DNA from 2 places in the Bacillus sp. m3-13 genome. Region 2 is predicted to be linked to the other one. Evidence: a T-box and tRNA genes for the amino acid it is inferred to sense, from the RefSeq annotation. Region 2 holds a T-box; the other holds one or more tRNA genes.
What was found. The T-box of region 2 lies ahead of pheS (phenylalanine--tRNA ligase subunit alpha). A T-box ahead of a tRNA ligase gene usually reads a tRNA of that ligase, here a tRNA-Phe.
Positions count from the first base shown of each region.

Region 1: it encodes a tRNA-Phe, which carries the amino acid that the T-box ahead of pheS (phenylalanine--tRNA ligase subunit alpha) is inferred to sense. The anticodon was not compared.

Region 1 covers NZ_ACPC01000019.1:124,462-127,839, reverse strand. Annotated here, with positions in the region: gene glgB (1,4-alpha-glucan branching enzyme) at 1-542, opposite strand, end outside; tRNA gene M313_RS0111200 (tRNA-Glu) at 1,081-1,152, opposite strand; tRNA gene M313_RS0111195 (tRNA-Ser) at 1,161-1,251, opposite strand; tRNA gene M313_RS0111190 (tRNA-Asn) at 1,256-1,330, opposite strand; tRNA gene M313_RS0111185 (tRNA-Ile) at 1,358-1,434, opposite strand; tRNA gene M313_RS0111180 (tRNA-Gly) at 1,442-1,515, opposite strand; tRNA gene M313_RS0111175 (tRNA-His) at 1,523-1,595, opposite strand; tRNA gene M313_RS0111170 (tRNA-Thr) at 1,622-1,697, opposite strand; tRNA gene M313_RS0111165 (tRNA-Phe) at 1,712-1,784, opposite strand; tRNA gene M313_RS0111160 (tRNA-Asp) at 1,841-1,917, opposite strand; tRNA gene M313_RS0111155 (tRNA-Met) at 1,921-1,999, opposite strand; tRNA gene M313_RS0111150 (tRNA-Ser) at 2,046-2,139, opposite strand; tRNA gene M313_RS0111145 (tRNA-Ile) at 2,155-2,232, opposite strand; tRNA gene M313_RS0111140 (tRNA-Met) at 2,237-2,313, opposite strand; tRNA gene M313_RS0111135 (tRNA-Ala) at 2,488-2,560, opposite strand; tRNA gene M313_RS0111130 (tRNA-Pro) at 2,579-2,655, opposite strand; tRNA gene M313_RS0111125 (tRNA-Arg) at 2,660-2,736, opposite strand; tRNA gene M313_RS0111120 (tRNA-Leu) at 2,844-2,929, opposite strand; tRNA gene M313_RS0111115 (tRNA-Leu) at 2,956-3,039, opposite strand; tRNA gene M313_RS0111110 (tRNA-Gln) at 3,056-3,130, opposite strand; tRNA gene M313_RS0111105 (tRNA-Val) at 3,173-3,248, opposite strand; tRNA gene M313_RS0111100 (tRNA-Glu) at 3,298-3,369, opposite strand; tRNA gene M313_RS0111095 (tRNA-Ser) at 3,378-3,378, opposite strand, start outside.
Region 2 covers NZ_ACPC01000019.1:363,518-366,895, forward strand. Annotated here, with positions in the region: gene M313_RS0112395 (nuclease-related domain-containing protein) at 1-249, shown strand, start outside; gene sspI (small acid-soluble spore protein SspI) at 287-493, opposite strand; gene M313_RS0112405 (TrmH family RNA methyltransferase) at 612-1,370, shown strand; T-box leader at 1,422-1,667, shown strand; gene pheS (phenylalanine--tRNA ligase subunit alpha) at 1,898-2,932, shown strand; gene pheT (phenylalanine--tRNA ligase subunit beta) at 2,947-3,378, shown strand, end outside.

The sequences.
Region 1 (3,378 bases), 240 kb from region 2:
ATATAAGGAATTAATTCCGTAACTAATTCTGTGTAGGAGTAAAGTTCTCCATCATTCTTTTTCTTCCATGAACCAAGGTGCAGCTCATAGATAAACATCGGTTTTTCATAAACCAGTTTTCGTTTCTTTTTCCTGCGCCAGTTCTGATCTTTCCATTTAAATCTTTCTAGGTCATACACAATTGACGCTGTTTTAGGTCTTACTTCTGCATGAAAAGCAAACGGATCCGCTTTATGTAGTATTTCACCCGATTGTGTAACAATCTCGTATTTATATAAATGACCCAATAGGTCTTCATCTATTTGGATACTCCAAACACCTTCTTTATTTAATTTTTCTAGTGGATGCACCTCACCATTCCACTCATTGAAAGAGCCCATTACACGCACCTTCTTGGCATTAGGCGCCCATACAGTGAACCTTGTTCCTACCACCTTTTTACGATGACGTACTAAATGTGAGCCAAAAAGCTCATAACTTTTATTCAATGTTCCCTCATGAAAAAGGTGCAGCTGAAAATCCGTCGCACTCGTAGCAATCAATTTTTTCACCCTTCCATCATTCCTTATAAAAAAGAATATTGTTATACACTACTATTCTCTTTTTTATAATATTCTCCTTTATCCGACAAGTCGAAATCGTATGACATAAATCAACAATATTTATTTTTAGAGACTGGTATGTAAAAAACAAGCAATTTAAGGAAACCGTTTTCATTGTTGCTCTACTTGAAATTGCGTTATATCAGCATTTATGGAAGGGTTTACAATGCAAGAAATTTAGCCTAAAAATTAGGAGGAGAAGTGTTGGTTTTTGTCGAAAAGTTTTTGTGCTTAATATAGCCCACAAGAATAAATGTACACGCTTACACAGATAGATTATATTGAAATAATAATTTTACTTTTCAAAATGAGGTTTTGTTTGTTTCGCAGAAGGGTATTGTATGAGTTAGGAATTTCCTATTTTTAAAATAAAATGCAAACAAATTTCATTATTTGGAGAGAAGTTTTGAAGTACTTACGAGGAGAATTTGGACAAATAAAAAAAGCCATAGTATTTATAAAATACCACAACTTTTGATGACCCGTACGGGATTCGAACCCGTGTTACCGCCGTGAAAGGGCGGTGTCTTAACCGCTTGACCAACGGGCCAGATATTCTGGCGGAGAAGGAGGGATTTGAACCCTCGCGCCGCTTACACGACCTACACCCTTAGCAGGGGCGCCTCTTCAGCCACTTGAGTACTTCCCCAGAATGGCTCCACCAGTAGGATTCGAACCTACGACCCTTCGGTTAACAGCCGAATGCTCTACCGCTGAGCTATGGTGGAATAAAACAAAACGGTGTATATAAAAAATGGTGGGCCTAAGTGGACTCGAACCACCGACCTCACGCTTATCAGGCGTGCGCTCTAACCAGCTGAGCTATAGGCCCACAAAAATGGAGCGGGTGATGGGAATCGAACCCACGACATCAGCTTGGAAGGCTGAGGTTTTACCATTAAACTACACCCGCTAAAAAGGGCGACTGATGGGAATCGAACCCACGAATGCCTGAACCACAATCAGGTGCGTTAACCACTTCGCCACAACCGCCATAATAATATTTACTTAGTAAAAGATGGTGCCGGCGATAGGAGTCGAACCCACGACCTACTGATTACAAGTCAGTTGCTCTACCAACTGAGCTACACCGGCATTTAAAATCAAAGTGGCTCGGGACGGAATCGAACCGCCGACACATGGATTTTCAGTCCATTGCTCTACCAACTGAGCTACCGAGCCGTAATATAATTAATAGTGTAAACCTTAATACAAAGCCAAACTATTAAGATAAAAAATGGCGGTCCCGACCGGGGATCGAACCGGCGATCTCCTGCGTGACAGGCAGGCATGTTAACCGCTACACCACGGGACCATTTGGTTGCGGGGGACAGGATTTGAACCTGCGACCTTCGGGTTATGAGCCCGACCGAGCTACCGGACTGCTCCACCCCGCGATAACAATATTACTTCTCTATACTCACCATATCATCTAAAATATTATGGCGGAGGAAGAGGGGATTCGAACCCCCGCGGGCTTTGACACCCCTGTCGGTTTTCAAGACCGATCCCTTCAGCCGGACTTGGGTATTCCTCCGCGTATAGAAAGAACTGGTGGACCTTGTAGGACTCGAACCTACGACCGGACGGTTATGAGCCGTCTGCTCTAACCAGCTGAGCTAAAGGGTCCTTTTTGGTAGCGGCGGAGGGGATCGAACCCCCGACCTCACGGGTATGAACCGTACGCTCTAGCCAGCTGAGCTACACCGCCAAAAAGATAAAGTATTTCATTAGATTTACTGGCACCAATGTTACTGGTCTGTGTCCCTTCCTCTGCAAGCAAATTCAGGGTGTAAATCCGTCGGGACAACTTGGAGCAAATTCATGTAGTAATGCTCGTCGCTACACCGCCAAAAAGATAAGTATTTCATAAAAAGTATTAAAGTGGAGCCTAGCGGGATCGAACCGCTGACCTCCTGCGTGCAAAGCAGGCGCTCTCCCAGCTGAGCTAAGGCCCCAAATTCTAAGGGATTTAATGGTCGGGAAGACAGGATTTGAACCTGCGACCCCTTGGTCCCAAACCAAGTGCTCTACCAAGCTGAGCTACTCCCCGATAATGGCGCGCCCGAGAGGACTCGAACCCCTAACCTTTTGATCCGTAGTCAAACGCTCTATCCAATTGAGCTACGGGCGCTTCATATAAGTTGTTTATTTGATGTCCCTCTCAGAGGCGACTTAACTATAATATCAAATCCAGCATTTTGTGTCAACACTTTTTTGAAATTATTTTTTCGGTGTTTTTGGTGCGGCCGAGAAGAGTCGAACTTCCACGGGGTTGCCCCCACTAGGCCCTCAACCTAGCGCGTCTGCCATTCCGCCACGACCGCGAAAATGAATGGCTAGTATAAATGTATGGTGCGGGTGAAGGGACTCGAACCCCCACGTCAAAGACACTAGATCCTAAGTCTAGCGCGTCTGCCAATTCCGCCACACCCGCATACATTTTATAAAGTTGGCTGGGCTAGCTGGATTCGAACCAACGCATGTCGCAGTCAAAGTGCGATGCCTTACCGCTTGGCTATAGCCCATCGAAGATGATTTAACTTTAGAAGGTTAGTATTAAGTCCCTCTGGTGGAGGATGACGGGATCGAACCGCCGACCCCCTGCTTGTAAGGCAGGTGCTCTCCCAGCTGAGCTAATCCTCCAGATAGAAATGGGAAACAAAACAAGAATGTTTTGCATCCCACTTTGTAGTGACCCGTACGGGATTCGAACCCGTGTTACCGCCGTGAAAGGGCGGTGTCTTAACCGCTTGACCAACGGGCCTTAATAGAT
Region 2 (3,378 bases):
GGTTGTTCGAATATTCCAATGACTAGGCAGAATGGTTCATGGTTTTGTAATGGATGTAATACAAAATATAAAGAAGCCCATAAAGCAACTTTAGAGGATTATCTACTTCTATTCGGTCCAAACATCACCCATCAAGAGTTAAAAGAATTTCTAGGGTTAACAACGAATTCAACCACTTCAAAAATTATCTACTCTCTAGGACTAACACACTGCGGCTCAAGGTATAGGAGAACCTATAAACTCAAATAAAAAACAGCCCCTCAAAAAGGAGCTGCCTCATCCAATACTATTTCAATCCATCCTCTAAAGTTGAGAGCATTTCAGCTTTGTCCTGCTCAGAAGAATTCTCCCAAATTACTTCAAACAACACGCCTAAACCTGGAAGCATTTTTTCTTCGCCTTTATTGATGGCATCTAAGATTGTCTCTCTAAGCTGGTCTTGAGAATTTCCTTCCACATTCTGACGGATCGCATGACGTAAATTTAAATTCATCCTTATCACCTCGTAGGAAAAATAGTATCAACACATAGCATGTCCAACAGATGGTTTAATTATGTGTGCAATATGCGTATAATAACAGTATTGAGTAGCGGAAAAGGAGAAACAAGCATTGAAACATATAGAATCCATCAAGAACAATAAAGTGAAACAGTGGAAAAAACTCCAGAAAAAGAAAGAACGTGAACAGTCCGGAACATTTATTATTGAAGGCTTCCACTTGGTGGAAGAGGCTTTGAAAGTGGACAACCTTGTGGAAGAAATCATTATTTCTGAAGATCGTTCCATACCGAGCGAATGGGATCTCAACCATGTGGAACTTATTTACGCTGTTCCGAATGTCTTAAAAGAAATCAGTGAAACGGAAACGCCTCAAGGAGTCGCAGCAATTTGTCGCATTCCAGTGCAACACGACCTTACATTACAGCCTAACCAAAAAATTCTTTTACTAGATAATGTTCAAGATCCGGGAAATGTGGGCACCATGATAAGAACAGCGGACGCTGCTGGGATGGACATGGTTATTTTAGGAGAAGGATGCGCAGATCTTTACAGCTCTAAAGTAATCCGTTCCACACAAGGATCGATATTTCACCTGCCGATAGCGAGAGGCGATCTTAAAACCTATATCAAGCAGTGTAAGGAACTACAAACACCTGTTTACGGAACCTCTTTGCAAAACGGTGTACCATTTCAAGAAGTCCAATCATCCAATACCTTCGCGCTTATTCTTGGCAATGAAGGGAAAGGCATGGCTCAGGAACATTTAGAGATGACAGATCAGAACTTGTACATCCCGATTCATGGTCAGAGCGAGTCCTTGAATGTGGGGGTTGCAGCGGGAATTTTAATGTATTATTTACGCGGATAGAGTTGCATCCAGCACGTGTTTTCAATATAATATAACAATAGTTACATACTGAACAAAGCAATGAGAGAGGCAAGTAGCTCGTTTCAGTCCTTATCAGGGAAAAGGTGCCGCAGACTGAAAGCATCTTAAAGGAAGAATGAGTGAAGATTTCACCTCTTGAGTGACACTTGGACCAGCAGCCCACAGAAGTTGCTGTAAAGGTGGACCGGTTAGATAGCCGTTATCTGGAACAGAGCGAACAAAGAGTATTTTTGTCTTTGTTAACTAGGGTGGTACCGCGAATATCTCGTCCCTTTTTGAGGGGCGAGTTTTTTTGTTTTTTTATAGGCTCTGTTAAACGCCGCTGTTGATTTCCGCACTGGGCTTCGCTTTCCGAGGGGCGCTGCTTGAGCCTCCTCACTCCGTTGCGGGGTCTCAACCTACCGCTACCTCCCTCCGGAGTCTTCGCCCATTGCTCCAATCAACAGCTGGAAATCTTAACACCCTAATCATTTGCACACTCAAAAATGAACCAAGGAGGAATAGATGTGGAACAACGATTGAAGGAATTAGAGACGCTTGCCATTGAGCAGGTAGAACAAGCGCAAGACTTAAAGGCACTAAATGAAGTCCGTGTGGCTTACCTTGGAAAAAAAGGTCCCATCACAGAAATTTTAAAAGGAATGGGTAAGCTTTCTGCAGAGGAACGCCCGAAAATGGGAGCACTGGCTAACGTTGTCCGTGGAAATGTTGCGGAGAAAATTGAAGCAAAACAAGCTGAGCTTGAGAAAGCGGAGGTAGCGAAGAAGCTTGCATCTGAAACAATTGATGTAACGTTGCCTGGCCGTCCAGCACCAACTGGAAACCCACACCCTCTAACAAAAGTCATTGAAGAAATCGAAGACCTGTTCTTAGGAATGGGCTACACGATCACAGAAGGACCAGAAGTGGAAACGGATTACTACAACTTTGAAGCATTAAACTTGCCGAAGGATCACCCGGCTCGTGATATGCAAGATTCTTTCTACATTACTGATGAGATACTGTTAAGAACGCAAACGTCTCCTGTTCAAGCAAGAACAATGGAAGCGAATCAAGAAAAGGGACCTATCAAAATCATCTGTCCTGGTAAAGTTTATCGCCGTGATGATGACGATGCGACTCACTCCCATCAGTTTACGCAAATCGAAGGACTTGTTATTGATGAAAACATCAGTATGAGTGACCTTAAAGGAACGCTTGAAACTTTTGCGAAAAAGATGTTCGGTGAAGACCGTGAAATCCGTCTTCGTCCTAGCTTCTTCCCGTTCACAGAGCCTTCCGTTGAAATCGACGTGACATGTGCGAAATGTGGAGGTAAAGGATGCAGCATGTGTAAAGGAACTGGTTGGATAGAAATTTTAGGTGCGGGTATGGTTCATCCGCGCGTGCTTGAAATGTCCGGATATGATCCGAAAAAATATCAAGGATTTGCTTTTGGAATGGGACCTGAGCGCATTGCGATGCTTCGTTACGGCATTGACGATATCCGCCATTTCTATACGAACGATCAACGTTTTGTGAAGCAATTCAATCGAGTTTAAGAGGAGGGGAAATCATGTTAGTATCTTACAATTGGTTAAAAGATTACGTAAATATAGATGATATTTCTGCTGAAGACTTGGCAGAGAAAATTACAAGAAGCGGTATTGAAGTAGAAGGCGTGGAAGTGCTGAACGACGGAATCAACGGTGTCGTAGTCGGCCATGTTTTAGAAAAGGAACAGCATCCAAATGCGGACAAATTGAACGTATGTCAAGTGGACCTTGGAAAAGGGGAAACTGTACAAATTGTCTGCGGAGCTAAAAATGTAGACAAAGGCCAAAAAGTGGCTGTGGCAACAGTTGGGGCAGTGCTTCCTGGTAATTTTAAAATAAAGCGTGCTAAGCTTCGCGGCGAAGAGTCCAATGGGATGATCTGTTCCCTGCAGGAATTGGGAATAGGTTCTAAGCTTGTTGCCAAAGAATTCTCTGAAGGGATTTTCGTATTC